4 regions of the Brevibacillus sp. NRRL NRS-603 genome follow, and region 2 is predicted to be linked to each of the others. Evidence: riboswitches for the same ligand, from Rfam matches in the RefSeq annotation. Region 2 holds a riboswitch; each other region holds the start of a gene.
The links. Region 2 has a riboswitch for S-adenosylmethionine ahead of C7R94_RS17175 (homoserine dehydrogenase). Riboswitches for the same ligand answer to the same signal wherever they lie in the genome.
Positions count from the first base shown of each region.

Region 1 (3,340 bases), 120 kb from region 2:
TTGCTGTATGAGGCGGTCTGTAGGCGACAACCTGTCCAACCCCTTCCATCATTCGGTATGATTACCTTCCAGTCTAGGGAAAAAGACAACCAGAATCAAGGTGGAGAGGAAACGTTTGCCTATCAGCTAGGCGAAGGGTACAATGAACGTACAAAACGTTTGTTAGGAGGCTTTGAAATGGCTGAAACTGTTTCCCAATCTCTTTCCGAAGATTTATTTAAGCTCTTGCAAAAGGAGCGTTTTGTTACCTTGGGCACAGTAGACCATGAGTCAGGGGCACCATCGCTCAGCTCCTTGTCCTGGACGTATGCTGTCAGCGCCGATACGATTCGTTTTGCCGTGGATAATCGCTCACGTATTTTGGCAAATATTGAGAAGGAACCGCAGGTTGTCCTCCATTTGATTGGTGCCGGCTCGTCTTTCGCCATTAATGGTCGTGCTGTTGTCAAAACTGACCGCTTGGAAGGTGTTCCACTCAAGCTGGCCATGGCAGAGATTAAAATTGAGGCTGTTCGTGATATTATGTTTTACGGTTCCCGAATTTCCGTAGAACCTCAGTATGAAAAAACGTATGACAAAAACGCAGCAGCGAAGCTGGACAATCAAGTTATGACCGCCTTGAAAGATGCAAATTAATCGGGTGGAAATAAATTGTTGACAGGAATCCTGCCGATCCTTTAGTATTAGGGTCAATCGAATTGAATAGCAATCTTCTTATCCAGAGCGGCGGAGGGACTGGCCCGATGATGCCCGGCAACCAATCACCTGTATTTTTAACAGGGAGATAATGGTGCTAATTCCTGCAGAGTTATCAAACTCTGAAAGATGAGAAGGATTTGCTTACGGTGACGTAAACAAAGCCTTCTTTCAGAGGAAAGAGGGCTTTTTTGATGCCCTCGTACACTATTGGAGGGAGAGAAATAGACATGAAATTGGAAACGAAATTGATTCAGGCGGGAGTAGGTAGAGACGAAAAAACAGGGGCGGTGAGCTTTCCTGTTTACTATGCAACGGCTTATCGTCATCCTGCCTTGGGACAGAGCACTGGATATGATTATACGCGCACAGCTAATCCTACTCGCACCATTTTGGAGGAGACCATCGCTGAAGCGGAATCAGGAGATGCAGGATTCGCTTGCGCCTCTGGAATGGCTGCTGTTCATACCGTCATGGGCTTGTTTTCCCAAGGGGATCATTTAATCGTTTCACTCGATCTGTACGGGGGAACCTATCGATTGTTCGAGCAAGTACTCTCTCGCTATGGTCTGACGTTTTCGTACGTGGATTTGCGTGACATAGGTGCACTCCAAGATGCGATTCGCCCAGATACAAAGGCTATCTTCGTCGAGACACCAACCAATCCGCTTATGCAGATTACCGATATTCGAGCAGTAACGCAATTGGCAAAACAGCACGGGCTACTGACGATTGTAGACAACACATTCTTAACTCCATATTGTCAACGCCCGCTGGAGCTTGGTGCAGATATCGTCTTACATAGTGCAACCAAGTATTTGGCAGGACATAACGATGTGCTGGCTGGACTCATCGTAACAAAAGGGGAAGAGTTGTCGGAAAAAATCCGGTTTTTGCACAATTCAATCGGTGCTGTGCTCGGACCGCAGGATTGCTGGCTTCTCATTCGCGGGATGAAAACATTGGCATTGCGGATGGAGCGCCATCAATCCAATGCCTTGATTGTAGCGGAAAAGCTGCGTGAGCATCCGGCAGTAGCGGAGGTATTTTATCCAGGTCTGGCAGAGCATCCGGGGCATGAGATCCAAGTGAATCAAGCGACTGGTCATAGTGGGATGGTATCGTTCCGCGTACGCGATGTGGAGCAGGTGGGGTTGTTCCTGCAAAATCTGCAAATCGTGTCCTTTGCGGAAAGTCTGGGTGGTGTCGAGTCATTGTGTACGTATCCGGCGACGCAGACTCACGCCGATATCCCCCAAGAAGTGAGAGAGCATGTCGGTGTTTGTGATCGATTGTTGCGACTGTCGGTTGGCATCGAGCATCCAGATGATGTAATAGCCGATTTGTTTCAAGCCTTGAATGCTAGTTTGGCTGTAGGAGGGAGTGTACGATGAATTTCGCAACCAAGATCCTCCACGGTTCCACTTGCATTGACCCGTTCACAGGTGCGTCGTCGGTTCCGATTTATCAAGCTTCCACGTTTCATCAGGCTGATATCGATCAGCCAGGTGCTTTTGATTACGCCAGATCAGGCAATCCGACCAGGCAGGCTTTGGAGGAAGCCATTGCGTCTCTGGAAGGAGGCGCACGCGGTTTCGCGTTCTCATCGGGCATGGCTGCCATTTCCAGCGTGTTCATGCTGTTTTCAGCAGGAGACCATGTTGTAGTGGCAGAAGATGTCTACGGTGGCACGTTTCGTTTTTTGACCAAAGTATTGTCGAGAATGGGCATCTCCGTTACGTTCGTGGATGCAACAGATACAGAAGCTGTTCGTGCAGCCATTACACCGGTAACGAAAGGAGTTTACCTGGAGACCCCCTCCAATCCCACCTTAAAGGTGACAGATATTGCAACGGTTTCTCGTATCGCGAAGGAACACGGCTTGCTCGTCATTGTTGATAATACATTCCTTACCCCGTATTATCAGCGTCCATTGGAACTGGGCGCAGATGTGGTCATTCATAGTGCAACCAAGTTTATCGGAGGGCATAGTGATGTTGTGGCTGGTCTGGCCGTGACCAGAGAGGCTTCGTTAGGGGAGCAGCTCTACTTTATCCAGAATGGCATGGGAGCGATTTTGGGTGTGCAGGACTGCTGGCTCGTGATGCGTGGGCTCAAAACATTGAAAGCCCGGCTGGATGTGAGCACGAAGACAGCCGCGAGCCTGGCTGACTGGTTGTCTGCGCATCCACAAGTAAGCCGAGTTTACTATACGGGACTGACGGATCACCCCGGCCACCTGATTCAAACACAACAAGCGACTGGTCATGGGGCTGTTCTTTCCTTTGATGTAGGGAGCCGCGAGCGAGCAAAAGCGCTGTTTGATCGCGTGAAATTGCCGATTGTGGCTGTCAGCCTCGGGGCAGTGGAAACAATTCTCTCGTACCCGGCTACGATGTCACATGCAGCGATGCCTGCTGAGGAAAGAGCAGCAAGGGGAATCACAGATGGTTTGATCAGATTGTCAGCTGGCTTAGAGGATTTCGATGACTTGGTGGCAGATTTGAAGCAAGCACTGGATCAATTGCCGTCTGAAGCACCAGTCCATAAAGAAAAAGAGGTATTCTCCCGGGCTTAAATCCGGGGGATACCTCTTTTCTTTTAAGGTGTTCCTGTATGATTTGCGTTGATTTTGTTTTGTCCT
Region 1 covers NZ_PXZN01000016.1:290,041-293,380, forward strand. The annotation lists gene C7R94_RS16595 (DUF5665 domain-containing protein) at 1-30, opposite strand, end outside; gene C7R94_RS16600 (pyridoxamine 5'-phosphate oxidase family protein) at 178-636, shown strand; SAM riboswitch class I at 712-832, shown strand; gene C7R94_RS16605 (aminotransferase class I/II-fold pyridoxal phosphate-dependent enzyme) at 927-2,090, shown strand; gene C7R94_RS16610 (trans-sulfuration enzyme family protein) at 2,087-3,274, shown strand; gene C7R94_RS16615 (YhcN/YlaJ family sporulation lipoprotein) at 3,298-3,340, opposite strand, start outside.
Region 1: another riboswitch for S-adenosylmethionine. It lies ahead of C7R94_RS16605 (aminotransferase class I/II-fold pyridoxal phosphate-dependent enzyme); the one in region 2 lies ahead of C7R94_RS17175 (homoserine dehydrogenase).

Region 2 (3,340 bases):
GCACTTGCTGTTGGCAGCTCTCCTGCCCCTCTTCCTGTAAACAACAAGTCTCCCACGATGTTGCCGGATAGCTGGACAGCATTAAACGCGTCGTGGATTTGCGCCAACGGATGGCTCAGCGGAAGCATGGTTGGTTCAACAGATAGGCGAATTCCTTTTTCAGCTTGATTCGCCTGCGCGATCAGCTTGATCCGGTACCCCAGCTCGCTCGCAATCCGAATGTGACCTGCTGACAAATCTGCAATTCCTTTGCGAACAACATCTGCTAAAGGCAGCGATTCTCCGTAAACAAGCTGTGCCAAGATATACAATTTGTACATAGCATCAAAGCCTTCTACATCCGAACGAGGGTCTGCTTCCGCATAGCCCAGCTCCTGCGCTTGCTTGAGCACTTCCTGGTAAGAGAGCTGCTCTGCTTCCATTTTCGTCAAAATGAAGTTCGTTGTTCCGTTTAGAATACCGCGAACGCCTTGGATATCGTTCGTTCGTAGGAACTGCCTCAGCACGCTCAAGATCGGGATGCCCCCTGCCACACTGGCTTCATAGGCAAGATGCACTTGATGCTGATTTGCCAAATCAACTAGCTCTGTTCCTTTTTTCGCCAGGAGTTCTTTGTTAGCAGTTACCACATGGCAGCCCTTTTCAATCAAAGCACGAACGTAGTCATAGGTAGGTTCTACACCGCCCATAACCTCCACCACGATATCCACATCGCTTCTCAATACATCCTCAAAGTCTGTTGTCAGTAAAGCTGGGTCGACATGAACCGCCCGCTCTTTTTCCGAGTCACGCACCAATGCCTTGACGATCTCTATTCGTTTTCCCAGACGAGAAGCCAGCTTCTCCTGTTGTGAACGAATTGTCTTGATTACACCTCCACCCACTGTCCCCAATCCCAATAATCCCACGCGTACCACTTCTGCACTCATCCTGACCACCCCATACCCCGAATTTTAGATAAAAAGAAAAGCCATCTTCGATAAGAAGAAGGCTTGTTAGCAGCTAATGCTCCCCCTCCTTATCTCCCAGGACGTATATGTCCTGCAGGAATTGGCACCTTGTCACAAAATATGCGTGACGGTTGCCGGGCTTCATCGGGCCAGTCCCTCCACCTCTCTGGATAAAGAAAATATGAAATTAAAAAAACCTTCTTCAATAAGAAGAAGGTTCATCTACTAATGGAGTAACCCGCTTCTTATCTTTCGAGACGAAACGTCTCGCAGGAATTGGCACCTTGTCGCAATATGCAACGGTTGCCGGGCTTCATCGGGCCAGACCCTCCACCTCTCTGGATAAGAACCTTTTATGCTGTTGAGCTTTATTCTAAGAAATTCCAAGGCAAGCGTCAACAAAATTCTTTCTTTTCTGATTGCAAGCTGATTGGGCTAGGCTTTCAGTTGTGAGTGAACAGGCTTTCTACCTCTTCCACGCTACAGCAAGTGCAATGAAACACGCCCTTCTGGCATTCCTCAGGCCGCTCTTCTTCCTCAACATATCCGCACCATTGGCAAATAAAAAGTTGCATCATCGCACACCCCCTCTTCTTTTATCCTGCCCAAAATAAAAAGAGCATTTTCAGCTCGACCGTGACGATCGTTAGAAAATGCACGAAAAGGAGGGACGTACTTTTCCACTCGCAATTTTTCACAAGCCATTTCTAACACCTCCCTATCTCCCGTAGGTCTATCAGTGTTGTCGAAACAGGCAGGTCTCCTGACTATGGGTTCATCGTCTAGCGTCGCCTTCCCCGTCTATTTTGATAGACCAGTGGCTTATTGGACGCTGACTCCCCTCTTACAGTGGCGGGACCGTGTCGGATTTGCACCGAGCTTCCCTATTATCCTTATGCGAATTCGTTACGCCCTAAGGAACCTGTTTCCACCTATGAAATTGTCTTTCTCACTACTACCCTCAGATTTTACCTTCCCCCAAATACCGCTCTTTCAAAATGGTACTGTGGTGAGCTTCGTGTCCAGCGATCACATAGGCCAACGTCCTTGCAGAAAGCTTGTTTCCGTTGGCAACTCCCGTACGCAACCACGCTTCTGAAGAGATTCCTCGCACCTGCGCGATTGTGGAAGCACGAACAGCCTTATACTCTTCCAGTAAATCAGACAGGTCTCTTAGCTGAAAATACCCGTGTTCGACAAAAGCATTCTCATCAAAACCGACGAGGGGTGTCTGATCTCCTCTCGCGATTCTCAGCAAGCGATAGCTCATGATGCGTTCTGAATCGATGAGATGACCCAACACCTCTTTAACCGACCATTTGCCTGGTGCATACCGATAATCCATTTGCTCGGGCGCAAGTGACGAAAATAACGCGACTTGCCTCTCTCCTTGCTCCGTGAGGATCGTTTGGAGCTCCCCCTCGGGTACAAGACCAATATAATAGTCAAAATAAGCAGCGTGTTCATCGCGCTCTGGTCGTCTGAGCATATGTTTCCCACTCCTCAGCATTCAGTTTCAATAGACAAATTGCTATGCAAGCCTTCAAACAACAGGACCCTTGCCGGGGCTGCATCCGTACCGATCAGCTTGAGTGGTGCTGCTACCAGAAAATACTCGCCTGGCGGAACCTCTGCTAGGCGCAAGCCTTCCACAACAATGACTCCTGCTGCAAACAGCTTTTTGTGTGTGGGGTGTCCTTCCTGGCTGCGTTCAATCCCAAGAGCATCGGTGCCAATGCCCCGCACCCCCAGCTCACTTAAATATTCCGCACCTTCCTCTGACAGAAAGATGAATTCAAAAGAGAACGCCTCTTCAAAGGAGTTTTTCGTTTTAAACAGAACAAAATCTCCTCGCGCAAGATCGAAGCTCTCCAAGTCGGCGCGAGTGATCCTGTCTTCTACCGATGTGAGATCGAGAACTTTGCAATTGCCAACTAGCTTCTCCAAGGAGATACTCTCAAATGTATCGCCAGCATTCACCATGTGCAGGGGAGCATCTACATGGGTACCCGTGTGAAGATCCATATCAATTCTCGATTCGGTTACATAGCCATTGGTAGCCGTACGTATTATCGGTTGCTTTTCCGGCTTGTTTTTATACACCGTCATTCCTTCGTACACGGTGGCGGTTACATCATACATTTTCATCCCAAACGCCCTCCCCTTTTCCTACTATTCTTTTCGATCCGCTGGAAAAACAATCCCCATCTGTCTTCTCGCTTCATCCATAACCTGCATGGCCATTTTGGAGACTTCATGCGAATTCGTTGCAGATTGTCTGGCACCGCTCCTCGCCAAGTGCAGGAACTCTCTTATTTCATAATGCATGGTCTTCGGGGTCTGAGGCCTTGTTACTTGCTCGATTCGCCCATCCCTGTAACGAATGTCCA
Region 2 covers NZ_PXZN01000016.1:407,086-410,425, reverse strand. The annotation lists gene C7R94_RS17175 (homoserine dehydrogenase) at 1-929, opposite strand, end outside; SAM riboswitch class I at 1,016-1,127, opposite strand; SAM riboswitch class I at 1,193-1,299, opposite strand; gene C7R94_RS30070 (hypothetical protein) at 1,488-1,664, opposite strand; cobalamin riboswitch at 1,687-1,891, opposite strand; gene C7R94_RS17170 (DinB family protein) at 1,912-2,439, opposite strand; gene C7R94_RS17165 (cyclase family protein) at 2,454-3,098, opposite strand; gene C7R94_RS17160 (Gfo/Idh/MocA family protein) at 3,123-3,340, opposite strand, start outside.

Region 3 (3,340 bases), on a different contig from region 2:
CGCTGAGGAAACCGACCAGCTGCTTGATATCGGCTGTTTTTACACCAAGGCGCTGCACCAGCTCTCTTGCGTTAGCCGCTTCCGCCCCTCTTTTGATAAAACCGAGCCAGGATTTCTTTTTCAACGAGGCGACAGACAGATTGTTCTGCACGGACTCCTCTACGAAAATGCCTTCCTTGCGCCTTTCCTCTGGGACGAGCACGATTCCCGCATCTACGGCGTCCTTTGGAGAGCGCAGTTGGACATGTGTTCCATGCAATCGAACGGCTCCAGCCTTTGCCTCATCCGCACCGAAGAGCAATCGGGCGAGTTCAGTCTTCCCTGCCCCGACTAGACCGACGACACCCACGATTTCTCCCTCGCGAACCTTCAGGTCGACTCCCGTTACTTTGCCGCCAGCCACACCTGACGCCTCAAAAATCGTTTCGCCAATCGGCACTGCAAGCTTTGGGAACTCCTCGTCAAAGCTTTTGCCCAGCATGTTCGCAATCACTTCGTCCATATTGGTCTTTGCCGTCTCTGTGGTCACAACATGCTGTCCATCGCGCATGATGGTGATCCGATCACAGATTTCAAAGATTTCCGGCAGGCGGTGGGAGATATAAATGATCCCAACTCCAGCTTTTTTCAGCTGCGCAATGATTTGAAATAGCCGCTCGCTCTCCTTCGTGCTCAACGGCGCTGTCGGTTCGTCGAAAATGACGTACTTCGCCTTTTGAACAGTAGCCCGTGCAATCAAAATCAATTGCTTTTCCGACAGCGTACATTCTTCGACGAGCATCCGCACTGGAATGGAAAAGCCGAAGTTTTTTAATATCTGCTCCGTTTCGTTGTACAAGCTCTGCCAGTTGATCAGTCCCTTTGTTTTCGCCTGGACGAGCTGGTCCGCCAAAATGTTTTCGGCGACGCTCAAATACGGGATCAAGGCGGTGTCCACTTCCTGATATACACATTGAATGCCCTGTGCTTTGGCGTCCTGCGGAGATTGAATCGACACAGCCTGTCCATCGATGGTGATCGTACCGCCATCTGCCTGATACGCTCCCGTGAGGATTTTCATCAGGGTACTCTTTCCCGCGCCATTGGCTCCGAGCAATGCGTGAACCTCTCCTGCGCGCACCTCAAAATCGACGGATCGCAGGGCAGGAACCCCAGAAAACTGTTTCGTCATCCCTTTCATCTGCAATGTGGACATGTTTCACACCTCCTGTTTACCTGCGTGTTCCCACCTCTATAAGGAAAAATCCCGTTGATGGATACGAATCAACGGGAAAAGCCAATTTGGTTCTTACTTGCCCCACTCTTGTACGTATTGGGACAGGTCGCCCATCGTTACTTTTTTATCCTTCGGCAGGTCTTCCTGTTTCACCAGCACTGGGTTCAGCTTCACGTTGTCTGGCACTTGCTCGCCTTTGATTTTTTGGAACACAGTTTGGGCATGGATGCGTCCGATATTGGATGGGTCTACCGCTGCCGTCGCTGCCCACGGAGAGTTTTCCGCCTGGATCATTTGCAGATCCTCATCACTCAAATCGATGGAGTATACTTTGATTTCCGTACGTCCTGCTTGCTGGATGGCACGTGTTGCGCCTTTGGCAAATTCATCCCAAGCCGCCCATACCGCTGTGATGTCACCTTTGTTCGGATACTTTTTCAAGATCGCTTCCATCTGCGTCTGTGTATCGAGTGCCGTATTGTTGGTAGCAGAACCGAATGCCGCAATCTCTTTCAAGTCCGGGTATTTCTTCTGGAAAGCTTCATACGTCACTTGACGTTTTTCCATTGGCGCAAAGCCAGCTACCCAAATTTTCACAATATTGCCTTTGCCATTTGTATCCGCCGCCAGCTTCTCCAGGCTCAGCTCTGCCAACTTGTTGTCATCCTGCGCCACAACTGGCACACCTGGAATGTTGATGTCTGTATCAAACAAGACAACCGGGATTTTTTTATCCACGGCCTTTTGCGTGCCCTGCTGTAACGCTTCTGCCGTACCATGGTCGATTAGAATGCCATCAAACTTTTGGTTCACAGCTGCATCGAGGTTGGATGACATTTTTGCCAGATCGGTATCTGCGTTGAATACAGTCAACTCGCCGCCGTTTTTCTCTACCTCTGTCTTCACTCCATTGATATATTGGGCGGAGAACGTCCCTACGTTTTGACGCATGATCAGTGCGATTCTCTTCGCCTTCTCTCCCGAAGCACCGCCGTTTGTGCTGCCTGTTCCGGTTGTTGCCCCGCTGCCGCATGCCGTCACAAGAACAGATGCTGCCAAAACAAGTGATGTGATCAGACCGAGTTTCTTTTTCATTGAGATGTTCCCCCTTTTTCTTTTTACTTCCTGAACCTTCTGCGTTTGAAGCGCTCCCGCTATTTCTTCCGAAGCGAACAGTCTTCACTCACTGCGGGGCATATGCCGAAGAGTAGACTGGAAATGCGCTTCTTCCCCACGACACCTACGCAAAAAATCCTCTTTCACAGAGAAAGAGGACAAAAATCGACAAGATTCTCGCCTCTTATCTGTCAGGTAATCTACCTGTTGGAGTTAGCACCTTGGCTCGAAAGAACACATTCTCTCGTGCTAGGTTGCCGGGCTTCATAGGGCCATTCCCTCAGCCTTCTCTTGATAAGAGTAGTTTCTATTTTCAAAACGTTTGTATAAGTATATACAGAATATAATCTGGCAATTACCTATCTGTCAACTAGGTTTACCGAAAGAATTTTCTTGATAAATATTCCAGTTTCTTCTGTAGCATCGAGAGGGATTTTGTTGTGTCTTGTCGAATTATCGTAGATTGATACAAGCCTAGCAAATATTTGCGATGGGGATGCTACATGAGTCTATTAAAAGAAGTCATTCTTCAATGGTTTTTTGCCATTATCCCGTTTGTGTTTTTCAACATTTATTACCGTGACAAAATGAGGAACTACAGCCGTTCCTTTATTGCCATTACCAGCTCAGCCTGCATGTTTCTCGCGATGACCTTCGCCCCGAGTGTCATGAATGGCATGTTTTTTGATATCCGACATGTCATCATTCTTTTCGGACTGGTTTATGGCGGAATCGAGATTGCCATGCTCCTTCTGATTGAAGCCTTGGTTTATCGGTACTACCTAGGTGGAGAAGGGACATGGGTTGCCATGCTGATCCTTACAGTCAATTTTGTCATATCACTCTTTTTGTATCGACACTACAAAGCCAGTTATCGGAAAACACTGTATCTTTTTATGACGAGTGCGATTTTTTCTACGGTTGCTTTAGGGACTACTTATTACTTTTTTCCCACCTATGTAACTCAACACCTCGTTTACTACACCATAGCGATTCCTATTCAAAACT
Region 3 covers NZ_PXZN01000045.1:18,555-21,894, reverse strand. The annotation lists gene C7R94_RS25260 (sugar ABC transporter ATP-binding protein) at 1-1,195, opposite strand, end outside; gene C7R94_RS25255 (sugar ABC transporter substrate-binding protein) at 1,289-2,311, opposite strand; SAM riboswitch class I at 2,514-2,633, opposite strand; gene C7R94_RS25250 (ATP-binding protein) at 2,836-3,340, shown strand, end outside.
Region 3: another riboswitch for S-adenosylmethionine. It lies ahead of C7R94_RS25255 (sugar ABC transporter substrate-binding protein); the one in region 2 lies ahead of C7R94_RS17175 (homoserine dehydrogenase).

Region 4 (3,340 bases), on a different contig from region 2:
AACGTGGGAAATCATCCCGATGTGTCATCCGCTGCCATTGACTGGCATCGACATACAATTTGCTTTTGTAGATGAAACGACGCTTGCGATTACAGGAACCGTGAAGACGACAGGGAAAACAGGCGTCGAGATGGAGGCGTTGACCGCTGTCAGCGTAGCGGCTTTGACGGTGTATGACATGTGCAAAGCCATGGATAAAGAAATGATAATCGGTCCGACCAGTCTGCAATCCAAAACAGGCGGAAAAAGCGGCGATTTCCATCGGGGAGAGAAGTAAGCCATGAGGCAAAAGTGGGAATCCTATCCGAGCAGCATTCGTCTATTGGCGATTGCTGCCGTCATTTTTTCTACCGGAATGGCATGTATTTGGCCGCTGGTCACGATTTATATTCATAACCATCTCGGAAAGCCGCTGACTGTAGCCGGCTTCTTGTTGCTTTTAAATCAAGGCGCATTCTTGATCGGGAGTATTGTTGGCGGGATGATGTTTGACCGCTGGGGCAAAATGCGCACCATCATTGTCGGTTCCATAGGTGTTATCCTGATTTCGCTCGGATTAGGTGTTACGCAGGATTTTACGATTTATGTTGTCTTGCTTCTGTTGAATGGACTTTTTTACGGATCACTTTCTCCTGTGATGAATGCACTGGCCGTCGTGTTATGGCCGGACGGAGGACGGAAAGGAATCAATCTGATTTATGTCTCCCTCAATGTGGGAGTTGCTGCCGGTTCTGCGTTGGGTGGCTTTTTGGCAAGTGTGTCATTTGCCTGGACGTTTTTCGGTAATGCCATCTCGCAAGTGATCGTCCTCGCCATGTTCATGCTCATTTTGCCGCGTCAGCTAAAAAAGGCGGAACAACAACGCCAAAACCCGACCGCTGGACAAAGCATGTCTGAAGAGGCAACTGGTGATGTGCCGCAACAACCACAGCAAGAGTCAAAGGTGGTATGGGGAGCCTTGCTGCTATTATGCGGGGGGCTATTAATTAGCTGGATTGTCTATGTACAATGGACGACGGTGCTGTCGACCTATATGCAATCCTTGGGTATTTCTCTTCGTCAATACAGTCTGCTGTGGACGCTGAACGGCGGTTTGATCCTGTTTGGTCAGCCATTGATTGCATGGGTCATTCGACGCTTTGCCCGTACGCTAAAAGCGCAAATGCTCTTGGGCGCTTATATTTTTGCCTTGTCGATGTTGATTTTGTCTCAGTCAACCGTTTATGCAGGCTTTGTAGCGGGAATGTTCATCATGACGCTGGGTGAAATGCTCGTGTGGCCAGCGGTGCCGGCAGTAGCTGCACAGTTTACGCCTGAGGGACGAGAGGGCTTTATCCAAGGACTGATTGCAGGGACTGGATCGGCTGGGCGAATGCTTGGACCATTGCTCGGCGCCTTCATCTTCCAATCAATTCACGCACAGGGGCTCTTGTTCGTGATGGCAGGCTTGTGTCTGTTGTCTGTTGCCTTCTTCGCCTTCCACACCTCTTTTCGAAAAAGAAGACATCAAGTGCCGGTACAGAATCAAGCATCTTGACACGGTTTACGTGCTCAAGTAGTATGATATAGACGAAAAAACAGTATATTCCGTGTGTTTCACTTATTCAGAGAGGTGGAGGGACTGGCCCTATGAAGCCCGGCAGCGGATCTGTTCCATGAGATGGACAGATGCTGTGCCAATTCCAGCAGGATTTTTTCCTGACAGATAAGGACGTGACCAAGCTGATCTCCCCCTTTTTCTGTATGGAAAAAGGGGGTTTTACTGTATTGGGCCCAAGAAAGGAATGGAAGAAAGATGCGCATTCAACCCTCCGACATGATTGATCGACTCCCTACCCAGTTTTTTGCGACCCTGGTGGCAAAAGTAAACAAGGTCATTGCGCAAGGCCATGACGTCATTAACCTGGGGCAGGGCAATCCCGATTTGCCGACACCGCCGCACATTATTGAAGAATTACAGGCGCAAGCGGCACAACCACTCCATCACAAATATCCGCCTTTTCAGGGACGCGTGGAACTGAAGCAGGCAGTGGCTCATTGGTATAAACAAGAATTCGATGTGGACCTCGATCCGGAGGAAGAAGTAGCGATTTTGTTCGGCAGCAAAACCGGACTCGTAGAGATTTGCCAAGTACTCATGAACGCAGGCGATGTCGCACTGGTTCCAGACCCTGGCTATCCGGATTATTGGTCGGGGGTTGCTGTTGTCAACGGACGGATGGTCATGATGCCGTTAAAGGCGGAAAATGACTTCTTGCCAGACTATAGCCAGCTGTCCCAAGCTGATTTGGATCGAGCGAAACTGATGTTTCTCAACTATCCGAACAATCCGACAGCAGTCAACGCACCACTGGAGTTTTATGAAGAAACCATTCGTTTTGCCCGAAAACATGAAATCGTCGTCTGCCACGACTTCGCCTATGGGGCGATCAGCTATGACGGGAAAAAGCCGGTCAGCTTCATGCAGGTTCCGGGTGCAAAAGAAGTGGGCGTAGAATTTTATACCTTGTCCAAAACGTACAACATGGCAGGCTGGCGTGTTGGTGCCATGGTAGGAAATCGCGAGCTGGTTCGCCTGATTAACCTCATTCAGGACCATTACTTCGTCAGTCTGTTCGGTGCAGTACAGATGGCGGCAGCCAAAGCGATGACGGATTCGCAGCAGTGCGTCCGCGATCTCGTCGCTGTCTACGAGAGCCGCCGCAATGCCTTGTACTCCAATCTCCATCGGATTGGTTGGCAAGCTCCGCCATCTCAAGGTTCTTTCTTTGCTTGGCTTCCTGTTCCAAGCGGCTTCACATCCGTGGAGTTCTCTGACCTGCTTTTGGAAAAAGCGCATGTCGTCGTAGCGCCAGGAAATGGCTTTGGCCCGACAGGTGAGGGCTATGTGCGAGCGGCTTTGTTATCAAATGAAGAGCGTCTCGCAGAAGCGGTTCAGCGGATTGAGCGGTTAGGGTTATTTACGAAAACAAAATAAAGGCGAGGCAAATTGGCCACACTACCATGCATATGGAGTGTGGCTTTTTCTTCTGGAATAAAAATCATTCTCATTATTGACAGATAATGATTTTCATTATACGATGTCATTGTTAATGATAATTAGTCTCAGCGAGAGCGGGAGGGTACCATGCGCTATCAGATTAACGGTTACACGGATATGTATACGGTGATCGCCAACGAGAGAAAAATCGGCGGAGCCATTGAAGCAGGCCAGATTCGCTTGCGGACGGGAGAAGTTTACGCCAATGCTGTTCTCACTCGTTTGGAAATGTCAGGTGCGCATTTTTGCTCGATCGGATTTGTTACAGAAGAAGGCAAAAGGCTGATTGTCCATGTGAAT
Region 4 covers NZ_PXZN01000046.1:70,563-73,902, reverse strand. The annotation lists gene moaC (cyclic pyranopterin monophosphate synthase MoaC) at 1-277, shown strand, start outside; gene C7R94_RS25820 (MFS transporter) at 281-1,537, shown strand; SAM riboswitch class I at 1,598-1,712, shown strand; gene C7R94_RS25815 (pyridoxal phosphate-dependent aminotransferase) at 1,796-2,977, shown strand; gene C7R94_RS25810 (hypothetical protein) at 3,128-3,340, shown strand, end outside.
Region 4: another riboswitch for S-adenosylmethionine. It lies ahead of C7R94_RS25815 (pyridoxal phosphate-dependent aminotransferase); the one in region 2 lies ahead of C7R94_RS17175 (homoserine dehydrogenase).